One region of the Gardnerella lacydonensis genome, then DNA from elsewhere that is predicted to be linked to it. Evidence: riboswitches for the same ligand, from Rfam matches in the RefSeq annotation. Region 1 holds a riboswitch; each other region holds the start of a gene.
What was found. A riboswitch is a leader RNA that binds a small molecule or an ion and turns the genes downstream of it on or off. The one in region 1 is predicted to bind thiamine pyrophosphate.
Positions count from the first base shown of each region.

Region 2: another riboswitch for thiamine pyrophosphate. It lies ahead of ACJV45_RS03710 (ABC transporter permease); the one in region 1 lies ahead of thiC (phosphomethylpyrimidine synthase ThiC).
Region 3: another riboswitch for thiamine pyrophosphate. It lies ahead of ACJV45_RS01955 (bifunctional hydroxymethylpyrimidine kinase/phosphomethylpyrimidine kinase); the one in region 1 lies ahead of thiC (phosphomethylpyrimidine synthase ThiC).
Region 4: another riboswitch for thiamine pyrophosphate. It lies ahead of ACJV45_RS04210 (ECF transporter S component); the one in region 1 lies ahead of thiC (phosphomethylpyrimidine synthase ThiC).

Region 1 is NZ_JBKQXT010000003.1:240,458-243,621, reverse strand. Features, by position in the region: gene ACJV45_RS04830 (methionine ABC transporter ATP-binding protein) at 18-842, shown strand; gene ACJV45_RS04825 (methionine ABC transporter permease) at 845-1,528, shown strand; TPP riboswitch at 1,689-1,796, shown strand; gene thiC (phosphomethylpyrimidine synthase ThiC) at 1,793-3,164, shown strand, end outside.
Region 2 is NZ_JBKQXT010000002.1:394,404-397,567, forward strand. Features, by position in the region: gene eno (phosphopyruvate hydratase) at 1-993, opposite strand, end outside; TPP riboswitch at 1,142-1,244, shown strand; gene ACJV45_RS03710 (ABC transporter permease) at 1,235-2,032, shown strand; gene ACJV45_RS03715 (ABC transporter substrate-binding protein) at 2,220-3,164, shown strand, end outside.
Region 3 is NZ_JBKQXT010000001.1:442,421-445,584, forward strand. Features, by position in the region: gene ACJV45_RS01950 (cell wall-binding protein) at 1-993, shown strand, start outside; TPP riboswitch at 1,123-1,215, shown strand; gene ACJV45_RS01955 (bifunctional hydroxymethylpyrimidine kinase/phosphomethylpyrimidine kinase) at 1,203-3,053, shown strand.
Region 4 is NZ_JBKQXT010000003.1:83,472-86,635, reverse strand. Features, by position in the region: gene ACJV45_RS04215 (ABC transporter substrate-binding protein) at 63-986, opposite strand; gene ACJV45_RS04210 (ECF transporter S component) at 1,136-1,756, opposite strand; TPP riboswitch at 1,792-1,894, opposite strand; gene recO (DNA repair protein RecO) at 2,005-2,739, opposite strand; gene ACJV45_RS04200 (DivIVA domain-containing protein) at 2,786-3,164, opposite strand, start outside.

The DNA of each region.
Region 1 (3,164 bases):
AATCAGTGAGAGATAATATGATTCAAATTAAGCATCTTTATAAAACTTACTCAAGTGGTAAGCAATCGCATGAAGCACTTAACGATATTAATTTAACTATTGAATCAGGCGAAGTGTTTGGTATTTTGGGATCTTCTGGAGCTGGAAAATCATCATTAGTCAGATGCATGAACTTGTTAGAACGTCCAACATCTGGAAGAGTGATAATAGACGGAAAAGATATTACGGACGCAAAAAATAGAGATTTGTCTAAAATAAGATCGAATATTGGAATGATTTTCCAAAACTTTAGTCTTTTCCAACAAAGAACTGTATTACAAAATGTGACTTTTCCTTTGGAAATAAACAACACTCCTAAAGAAAAAAGAGAAGAACGCGCAAAGTATTTACTTGATTTAGTTGGATTAAAAGATTTAGCAAACCGCTACCCCGTTCAGCTTTCTGGCGGACAACAGCAAAGAGTTGCAATAGCGAGAGCACTTGCTAATAATCCTTCTATAATGCTTTGTGACGAAGCAACAAGCGCCTTGGATTCAACAACTACAGCACAAATACTTGACTTGCTTAGAAGAATCAACCGAGATCTTAACGTAACACTGGTTATTATTACTCACTCGTTAGCAGTAGCAAGAAATATTTGCGATAGGGTTGCTATGATTGACGGCGGAAAAATCGTAGAAATCGGTGACACTTCAACACTTTTCAAAAATCCTCAAAGCAATATTTTAAAAACGCTTATTGCAGACGAACATGTTGAAAACCATAGGGGAACTAAATCCAATAATAGTAATTCCGAAAATGGAATAACCACTAATAGCGCAACAAATAATGGGGTGAAATAAAAATGCAAGAAAATATTTCACAATTTATAGACGAATATGGAGAACTACTCATTGAAGGCACAAGAGATACAATATCTATGACTTCAATATCTACACTATTCGCATACGTAATAGGATTACCAATAGGAGTTCTTCTTATAACAAGCGCAAAACAAGGAATACGCCCTAATTCATGTTTGAATGCGGTTTTAGGTTGGATTGTAAATATTGTTCGCTCAATACCGTTTATAATCCTACTCGTTGCAATAATTCCACTCACTAGGCTTATTGTTGGAACGTCTTTGGGCGTTTCTGGTGCTATTGTTCCTCTTGTTCTAACAGCTGCACCATTCGTAGCACGAATTGTTGAACAATCTCTCGCAGAAGTTGATGGAAGTCTTATAGAAGCTGCACAAAGTTTTGGTGCAAGCAATACGCAAATAGTATTCAAAGTATTGCTTTTTGAAAGCTTGCCTTCATTAATTCGTGGAGCAGCATTGACTTTCATTACACTTTTTGGATTCTCTGCAATGGCTGGAACCGTTGGCGCAGGCGGCCTAGGAGATATTGCAATTCGCTACGGATATCAGCGCTACCAATATGATGTTATGAGTGTTGCTGTTATTTTCTGCATTCTGCTCGTGCAAGTAGTACAGACTGTTGGAGATTTAATATCCAATAAAATCAACCATCATGAACGTCGATAATATTCGATAATAAAAGTCACAAATAAAATCCTAGTAGCGAATAGCATGCATTAAAAACTATTAATCGCTTCTAGGATTTTATATTTATCAAATGGTCAACCACTCAACATGCCTACGATTTACTAAAAAACTACCGAATAATGTAAAATGTCTGAGTCACAACATTTTGCAGGGGTGCTTTCTTTTTAAAGAAGGCTGAGATAGGCGAAAAACCTGACCCTTCGAACCTGTTAGTTAATACAACGTAGGGAGCAACGATTAAGTATGACCTCAAACTATCCATACGCATCAATGCGTGACCAGTTCAACCTAAACACATGCTTTATTGCAGATCCTAAACTATGCAAGAATCGCGCACTCACGGATGTAGTTGACGACTCTTTACGTGCAGGATCAACATTTATAAGGCTTAATTGTGCGGATGAAAGCGCAAAAGAAATCACATCAATCGCACGAGATATTGCACAAATCATAGAAGATAACGATAAATGTGATTCAGTAACTTTCGTAATAGACGGAAGAGTTGACGTTGTCTGGCAGGCAAGAAATCAAGGAATTAAAGTCGATGGAGTTCATCTTGCACAAAGCGACATGGAACCAAAAGAAGCACGAGCACTTTTAGGAGAAGACGCAATAATCGGCTTATCTGTTGAAACAGAAAGTCTTGTTAAGGTTATTAATGAACTTCCTGATGGCTGCATTGATTATATTTGTGTAACAGCAATGCATAATCCAGAAGATGGTTGCGAAAACACTACTCCAACTTACGAATTAGAACCAAATCACACTATTTTAGATGAAGCAAAGATTAATACTATTTGCTCAGCAAGCGATTTTCCAGTACTTGTTGGAGGAAGAACATCTTTAGAAGATGTTGAAATGATTGCTCGCAGTAAGGCTGCAGGATTGTTTGTATCTGAAGCATTGTACGTAAGCGAAACACCAGAATCCACAATGAGTGAATTCGTGGAACGCTTTACACACATTCGCGGCAATCAAAAGCACGGTTATGCAAAACGCGTTATAGTGCAGGAAAAAGCTGACGAGAAAGTTAGCGATACACCAAAATTCATTAATGCTAAAGAAGCAAAAGACGCTGCAAAATTAGCAAAGCAGCAGCGCGTTGATATCGCTTCTCGCGGATGTACTCAAAGAGACAAAGCTCATATTCGTAAAACTACTCCAGTTCACTTTGAATATGAATATGGTTCTTACGATTTGGAAGTGCCATATACAGAAATTAAGCTTTCTGATACTCCAGGCGTTGGCCCTAACCCACCATTTAAGGATTACAACACAGAAGGTCCTAAGTGCGATCCTAAAGAGGGCTTGGCTCCTCTTCGTCTTGATTGGATTAGAGATCGCAATGATGTTGTTGAATATGAAGGTCGTAGTCGAAATCTTCAAGATGACGGTAAGCGAGCTATTAAGCGAGGAAAAGCTTCTAAAGAATGGCGTGGTCGCACTCATAAGCCGATGAAGGCTGCAGATCATCCTATTACACAGATGTGGTATGCAAGGCATAATATTGTAACTCCAGAAATGCAATATGTTGCAACTCGTGAAAACTGCGATGTGGAACTTGTTCGTTCTGAAGTTGCAGCTGGTCGCGCTGTTATTCCTTGCAATATCAACC
Region 2 (3,164 bases), on a different contig from region 1:
AGCTGCTCCAAGTTCAATACCCTTAGCCAAACGCTTTGGATTGGTGACGAGCAAGTCATCGCCAACGAACTGCAAACGATCACCAAGACGCTTGGTGATTGCTGCCCAATCATCCCATCCTTCTTCCTGGAATGGATCTTCGATGGAAACGATTGGATACTCGTTGATAAGCTTCTCGTAGTAATCGAGCATATAAGCAGAATCACGCTCTTCGCCGTCGAAACGATACTTGCCAGTTTCCTTGTTGTAGAACTCAGAAGAAGCAACGTCGAGGGAAATACCAATCTGCTTGCCTGGCTCGTAACCTGCAGCTTCGATTGCATCCATGATGTACTTCAAGGAATCTTCGTTGGACTTCATCTTTGGAGCGAAGCCACCTTCGTCACCAAGACCAGTAGCCAAGCCTTCCTTCTTCAAAACGTTCTTTAAGGTGTGATAAACCTCAACACCAGCGCGCAAAGCATCGCTGTAAGTTGCGAAACCGTATGGAGAAATCATGTATTCCTGAATATCAGTTGCAAAATCAGCGTGAGCGCCACCGTTCATGATGTTCATGTTTGGAACTGGAAGAATATGTCCGTTAGTTCCGCCGATGTAACGATACAATGGAAGCTCTGCAGATTCAGCAGCTGCATAAAGAGCAGCAAGAGAAACGCCAAGAATAGCATTTGCGCCAAGCTTACCCTTGTTTGGAGTGCCATCAAGCTCAATCATGGTTTCATCAAGAGCACGCTGGTCAGAGGCATCCATGCCAATAACCTTTGGAGCAATTACTTCATTAACAGCCTTAACTGCTTCCAAAGTACCCTTGCCCTGATAACGGGACTTGTCGCCATCACGACGCTCCCAAGCCTCAGCCTCACCAGTCGAAGCACCAGAAGGCACTAAGCCAATGCCCTGAGCGCCATCTTCGGTCTCCAAATAAACCTGAACGGTAGGATTTCCACGAGAATCCAAAATTTCGCGTGCATATACGCTTTCAATAGCTGCCACAACTACTCCTTATTCATTTTGTTGGTTGTGTAACATATTCAAGATTAATGCGTTTTATGGACGTTATTTCGTAGCGTAAGTCGTTAAAGATACAAGCCTATATAATCTAAGCGTTTCGCGATTTGTCCATGCCTTTATATGATAATAACAAACTGACACGGGGTGCAATTATTTAATTGTAATTGCTGAGATTATACCCGTCGAACCTGATATAGCTAAAACTATCGAAGGGAATGTCGTTATGAATAACCTTTTTAGCGCGATTGCAAAACTGCATCGTAAAGCTTTTATTTCTTTAAAAGCTTGGTTTTCTACTATAGCGATTCTTTTTTTATGGTTTTTAACAACCTTAACTCCTGCCGAAAATCGCGCTTTGCCATCTCCAAGCGAGGTAATAAAAGCATTTGTTGACTTAAACAACGAAGGAATATTACTACCGTCTCTTGCAATAAGCATATTTAGAGTTGTAGCTGGTCTTCTTTTAGGAATTGCTTTTGCTTTGCCATCTGGAATCATTTCTGGCGGAAGCAAAATAGGAGAATCAGTAATAAATAAACCAAGTCATATGCTCAGATCCATACCATTCCCAGCATTAGCGCCTTTATTGATCATTTTTCTCGGTGTGGACGAAATGATGAAAATAATGCTTATAGCGCTTGGCGTTTTTGGACCAATGTATGTCAATATTCGAGATGGAGTAAGGAACATTGACCCTAAACTAATAGAACTTGCAAAGGCTTATAACGTTAAAAAATCGACTGTTTTTACAACAATTTTTATGCGAGGAACACTAGCTAATTTTATGACAGGATTGCGATTTTCAATTTCCGTAGCATGGGTTGCTTTAGTTACTTGTGAAACAGTTAATTCTTCAATAGGAATCGGATATATTCTTTCTAGAGCTCAACAATTCTTTAGACCAGATCAAATGATGGCATGCATTATTTTATATGCGATTGCAGGACTTGGATCAGAAGTTACTGCAAACATATTCGAATATTGGCTTATGCCAGAACGCAGAGTAAATAGAGAATCTTAACAAAGAGTTGATTTTAGAAATTCACGTAAATAAAGAATTTATAAAATCCTCTGTGAATTTTAAAGATACTTTTAACGATACTTTTAAAAATAAGTCAATTTTTATAAAAATTTAATCAACAAAATTTAACCAACAACCAAATAAACCAAATAAGAAAAACACAAAATGAAAGTAGAGGAGCCAAATCATGGCTAATTTCAAAATACAAATTGCTAGCAAACGCTCTATTGCAGCAGTATGCGCTTTTTGCGCAACTATCGCTCTCGCATCTTGCGGCGGAGTTCAAAAACCTGCAAATAACTCCCAATCTTCTAGCAAAGATACGGGAATAATGAGGGTTGCTTATCTTTCTACAGCAAACTATTTAACAACGTTAAAAAATGAAAAATTCCTTCAGGAAGAATTTGGAAAAGCAAAAGTCACCTATACTGGACCATACACTCCAGTTGATGGTCTTACCGCAGTTATGAGCGGAAGCGCTGATGCAACAACTACTGGAACTGGACGATTTATTGATTTGATTGCAGAAGGTCAACCTTGGGTTGCATTTGCGCTCGAATATTACAATGGTGATTCTCAAGGAATCGTTGCATCCGCAAAAAGCGGCGTAAAAACACTAAAAGACTTATATGGAAAGAAAGTTGCTATTATTCACAACGGTGATACTGGCGATTACATGCTTCACCGCGCATTCGATAAAAGCGGATTAGACGTTTCTAAAGTGCATAAAGTAGAGATGAGCCCTAAGAACTTCCAGGCAGCATTTACATCTGGGCAGATTGATGCAATTTCCTCATTCGATCAGAATCTTGCTGCAGCGATGACAACCCCTGGGTCAAAATTACTTGTTAACGCTAAAAAGTATGGCAACATGAATGTTACCATTCACATTGTTTCTAGAAAATTTGCTAAGAAGCATCCTGAGCTCGTTAAAAAAATGTATAACGCTCTTGTTCGCGAAGCTAATAAGTCGCATAAAGAAAAGAATGTTATTGGGAATGCTTATAAGCAACTTGGAGCAAGCGATACAATCATTAAGCAGATTGAAAAATTCGATAATCCAACAATTAAGCCAATCGATAAGAAAGGCTTAGAAATGATGAAGGTTCAGGCAAAAGAATACGTAAAATAT
Region 3 (3,164 bases), on a different contig from region 1:
AGTCCTCAAGATATTACTGTGAACAAATGGTGTGAGGGTAGTGGTACTGCAAATCCAAATTGCAAGACTGTCAATTCCGATTCCTTTAAGCTTACGAAAGTTTTAGGTGGAAATAAGAATATAGAAACTGCAGATGATGTAGCTGGAACATCTAAGAAAGCTATTGCTCCAGTCTATGCTTTGTCGCTTTCTAATGGTTGGGCAATGAGAAGCTTAAAGAATACTTATGGCTATGATGCGCAAACTCATTTTAAGAATGTTGCTTCTGCAACTTCGCTCATACCAGTATACGTAGTGCCGGTTGATGTAGTAAAGCCTAAAGCTGAATCTATAGGTTCGCTTAAGACTTCGACTATGGATAAGCCTTACGAGGTTACTGCTAATGACATTAACTTCGCTTTCACAGGTAATCCAGATGCTAAAGGCAAAGTGAATGGCAAAGAGCTGTTAGTAAACGCTAGCGATGATTTTGATTCTCGAGATGTAGTTGAGAAGAATCTTCAAGTATGCGTGCGAAAGTTAAACAATCGCAAGCCTGTTGATGATACTTGCACGCCTATTTTGAAGCGCGATGCCAAAGGCAACGCAAGTGTAGATACTGAAGCATTGCAGAGGCTGCTTATAACTAATAGGAATACGGCTGTTTACGCAGTATACGCGCAGACAAAAGATAAGTCAGATAATGAGAGTGAGCACTATGATGCTGGTAAAGATGATAAGAATGCAATCATCGGCTATATAAAGATTACTGGCATCAACGTGTCGCCAATTCCGCTGCCGTTTACTGGTGGAAACGCTGCTATTACGTACACCTTCTTATTCGGCATATTGATGGCGCTCTTCATAGCGTCGGGTGCATTCGGTAGGCGCGGATGGTTGGCATCTGTGCTTAGCGGAAACGGCATCAGTGGCGAGCTAACATACAGCAAGCATTGCAACGCTTCGGCAGAATCGTTGCGCAATAGCAGACTATTTGACTGGTTTAGTCGCTGAATTAGATCAGGCTTGCTTTTGTGTGCTAATGTTTGCTTTTTGTTACTTTTATCCCGCGTTTGTTTACGTATCGGGCGATTTTGGGAACAAACGCGGGGTGTAGTAAGTCACAAATAAACGATATAGTCAAATAATGGTTCGGGGTGCGTTTAAACGCTGAGATTACACCCGTTGAACCTGATCTAGATAATGCTAGCGAAGGGAATATCATGACAGAATTGTCACTAGATTCGCATACTAATACATTTAATATAAATCTATCTAATCCATACAATACATCCAATACATACAATACATCCAATACATCCAATACATCCAATACATCCAATACATCCAATACATCCAATACATCCAATACATCCAATACATCCAATACATCTAATCAATCTAATCAATCTGCAGAAAGCTTATTTTCTACACAGCGCAAAAACTCATTACCATCGTGTGAAAAACCAGTGATTCCACGAGTGCTTTCCATAGCCGGCACAGACCCAACTGGTGGTGCTGGAATTCAAGCCGACTTAAAATCAATCATGGCTTCCGATGGTTTCGGCATGTGCGTTACAACAAACTTAGTAGCGCAAAACACATGCGGTGTGCGAGAAGTATATACTCCACCAACATCATTCCTAGTATCTCAACTAGAGGCAGTATTCGACGATGTAAAAGTAGATGCTGTAAAACTAGGAATGTTAGGTGATAAACCCTATATTGATATAGTCGGAGAATGGCTTGAAAATCATCCAGTTCCTGTAGTCGTGTTAGATCCTGTTATGGTTGCTACATCAGGCGATCGTCTTCTTAAAGAATCTGCAGAAGAATCCTTACGACTTCTCATAAAAAAAGCAGATATTATTACACCAAATATTCCAGAACTTGCTGTTTTATGCAATAGCGAACCTGCAACGAGTTTTAATCAAGCTTTAGAACAAGCTAAAATTTTAGCTAGTGAAAATAATGTTATTGTAATCGTTAAAGGTGGACACTTAACAGGAAAAGACGCTGGAAACACCGCCGTATTCCCAGATGGCACTAATGTGCATGTTCCTTCACGCAGAGTAGACACAAAAACTACACACGGTACAGGATGTTCGCTTTCATCATCATTAGCAACGCGTGTATCCTTAGCTCTTAAAAACGGCAAAACGCTTGAAAATCCTGCAACCGTATCAGAAGCATTAACTTGGACAACGCATTGGCTTAACGAAGCAATACGCAACGGCGAAGATTTGCATGTTGGAAAAGGGCATGGTCCAGTAAATCACGCCGCACGACAATATAGGCTTGAACTTGATTCCTCTACAACGCCTTGGGAACATCTGAAAGACGATAATTTAATTAATCTTGACGGATCAAATCCGGAAACCTGTTATGTTGTGCCAAAAACATTGCCTAGAAAACCTAAAATATGCGCTGCAGGACGCTGGACTCAAGCTCTTTGGAATGCCACTGCAGACGTTGACTTTAATATTATGAATCTTGATTTTATTAAGTCTTTGGGAGATGGGTCTTTAGACGAGGATTTGTTTGACTTTTACCTGAATCAGGATGCTGAATATTTGAAACGTTACTCTCGGGCGCTCGCGGCCACTGCTGCTAAAACTCAAGATGATGATGCGCGCGTGCACTGGTCTTCTAGCGCTGCCGCATGTATTGAAGCAGAAAGCGAATTGCATCGTAGCTGGTTTAAGAAAACAGGTACTGCTATGAAGTCAGCATGTTCTCCTGCAACTCTTGCCTACGTTAATCATCTTTTAGCTACAACCTTTAGTGAAGATTATGTTGTTGCTGCAGCTGCTATTTTGCCGTGCTACTGGCTTTATGAAGAAGTTGGGCATGTTCTTGTTGAAAAAACTACTCCAGATAATCCTTATAACGATTGGATTTCAATGTATTCGTCGAAAGAGTTTGATGCGAGTGTTAGAAAAGCGATTGAATGTGTTGAAAAAGCTTTCGAACAAGCTTCACCAAGCCAGCGTATTCTTGCCGTGCAAGCATATATGACGTCTTGTGTGTACGAGTACGATTTCTTTAATCAAGCACACCGTTCACTCAGATAGTCACTCAGATAGTCACTTAGTTAGATAGTCACATATCTAATTAATTAGACAGTTATTAGGAATCATTTTCTACTATTCGTCTGCGATTGGCGTTATCTACAAAAATCGCAG
Region 4 (3,164 bases), 160 kb from region 1:
TTATGCAAAATTAACGATTGCAAAATTAACTATCGCAAAACTAACTATTGCAAAATTAACGACTATTCTGGCAAATACTCGTTTGTTACACATCCGTTTTCTAGGCTTTTTAGCGCGCAATCAAGAGGCACACTTAAGTGGCCATTTTCACTCATCCAACGAGTGTAGTTTTCCACCAAAGCCATGTCTGCCGTGCCCCAACGACCATTCTTGTCGTACCAAGACGGAATGACTTCGTCTAGCGAGGCACGCAAAGCCTCTGGGCTAATATGGCAAAGCGCATTCTGCAAAGCATCAACACCAGCCTGAGGGTCTTTTCCTGCTAGCTCATAGCCCTTAACGGTTGCGCTTGCAAAGTTGCGTATTAATTGCGGATTTCGCTCAATCATCTCTTGGCGAGCGCAAACATAGTAAGAATGATGCGGCGCTACGCCAATAGAATCGAATGGAAGAACAACAACTTGATCAAACGGAAGCGAACCCTGATATGGCTCCCACCAAGCTACGTTAATAAAAGCATCACACATTCCGCGTTCTACGGCTCGAATGTCTGGCTCCCATGGACCTGGGTCAATTGTAATCAGCTTGCTAAAATCGCCGCCGTCGGCAGCAACAGCCTGCTGAAGCTCCGTGTATAGACGCTTAACGCCCATAGGGATTACTACGCGCTTTCCTTCTAGATCTTTAAATCGAGTAATGCCCGTGTTTTTATTTGTTATGATTCCGCCAATTTGAGATTGATTCATTACAGCAAATGACGTCAACTTGTTTGCACCATTTTGATGAGCCAAAAGCTGATTTAAACGAACAAGAGCTATATCTACTTCTCCACGCTCCAAGCATGCTGGAACATCTCCGCGCTCCGTATCCGTGCTTGTAAACTCTACGTCTAATCCGTATTGCGCATACAATCCGCGCTTTCTTGCAAGGTACATGCCTGCGTGATTCGTCCATGGATGCACATATTCAAGACGTACTCTTAGCATACTAACTCCTTTGTTTTATAGTGATTTGTGATTTATTTTGACTTTTATTTTGACTTTTATTTGCGACTTTACAAAAGTGGGCGAGGTAATTAATCCCCCGCCCACAAATCAAATTTATAACTTGATTTTACTTGTACTTACCCGTAAAATCAGGCGCGCACTTCTTTGCCAGAAGCAAAGCGGCTCAATGCGCCAGTGGCAGCAATACCCTTATACAAGTACCACATCAAAACGCCACCGATTACAGCACCAGAAATCATGCTGCAAATAGTGTGAATCACCATGAATGAACCAAAGATTGGAACACCTGCATAGTAGAACGGGTAGGTTGAAACGATTCCACCCAAACCAGCTAATGCGCCAGAAAGTGCGCTTAAGCCAACATTCCACTTGCGATACATGAAGAACAAGAATGCAAACTCAGCAAACAAGCCCTGAACAAATCCAGGAAGAACGGTACCGATACCGCCCCAGTGACTTCCAACGGTCAACTCAACCATTGCAGCAATAAACTCACCGAACAATGCTGCACCTGGCTTGCGAACCATAATAGCAGCCAAAGGACCAGCAAAATAGAACAAACCGTAGTACAATGCGCTGACGCCTGGAACTGGAATAAGCTTAAGAGCAGCAGAAATAGGCTCGCTAATCAAACCGATACCCCAGAAGATAATACCAGAAGCTACAGCTACAACAACCGTGAGCGTAATATCAGCTACATTCCATCGCAAAGATGGACGCACGGTTTCTTCTTCAACAGATGCACCCATTAGGGTCTCCTTTCATTATCAGTTATCAAACAAAGGCGACCCTGCAGAAAACTCCGTACGTCGGCATTAACCGAATCACGTTAAACGGTTAGACAGTAATCTTCTCAGCTCTTTGAAAGAGCACCCGTGTCTGATATCAATCATTATTGCATCAGACAGCGAGGACAATTATTATAAAATTCAAACAAAAAATTAACAAAAACGCTCACTAAAACGCTAAAGCAAGACGCTAAAAAAGCTATATTAAATCACATATTATTTTCTAATAAATGCATTGATTTAATTGGACGCTCAAGATAATATTCACACCACTGCTCAACGCATCTATACGTTAAATAATCAATATCTGTTCCGTCTATATTCTTCCAATCGCCATTAATCAAAGAAATCATTTGAAAACGTGCTAAATCATTGCACTTAATTGACTGCAAATCATGATCTTTAGAACACATAACTCCTCCAGAACAAGAGGAAAAATATGATAAATCATCTTTAGTTGCACAAACTACGCATTCATTAAGCATAGGAGACCAGCCGGCTAGTTTTAACGCTCTTAAAACATATGAGAATCCAATTGAATCAGCACTATGCAATCCCCTAGAAAGAGCAGATAAGGCTGCAACAAGCAGATTGTATTGCATACAAGAATCCTGATACTGTGCAGAAGTCGAAACCAAATCATCTGCGATTTCTGCAATCATGCTAGCGCGACTATACAAATCATAATCAGCACAAATGCTCTCAGCATAAGCAGAAACTAAAACTGCTTGAGAAACAACATCAAAAGTTCTTCCAGTAGCAAAAAGTGCATTCACACGCATAAAAGGTTCTAAACGCGCCCCAAAACGAGATTTTATTTTCCTAACACCTTTTGCAACAGCACGAATCTTACCATGCTTTTTAGTAAGCATAACTACAATTCTATCCGCTTCTCCTAAAGGAAAAGTCTTAAGAACTACAGCCTCATCGTTATACAGCGGCATGAAAATCAAAAACTCTTAATCTGCTAATCCAAAGTATTTTTATAGATTAGTTGTGACTTGGATTCACAAAACCACCGAAATTAGATTCGCCAGTATCATCCAAATCATCTGAATCATTATTGCCAGCATTGTTAGCATTAAAATCTTCAGAAGAAGCATTAAAATGGTTCATAACTGGGAATGAAAGATCTGGAATATCTAAATTGAGACTTTGCGACGGCTCAAATTTAGGAGATGCAAGAAGAGACAAATTCAAATCACCAACAGGGTTTGAAGCACTATTTTTTGAATCATTCTTATCATCATCTTTAGCATTAACAGCATTATCATTAACAGCATTAGCAGCATTAACATGATTCTGACTATAAGAATCTTGGCTAGGTGCAGCTGGAATAGCACTGTCTCTTGTATAAGTCTGCGAATAA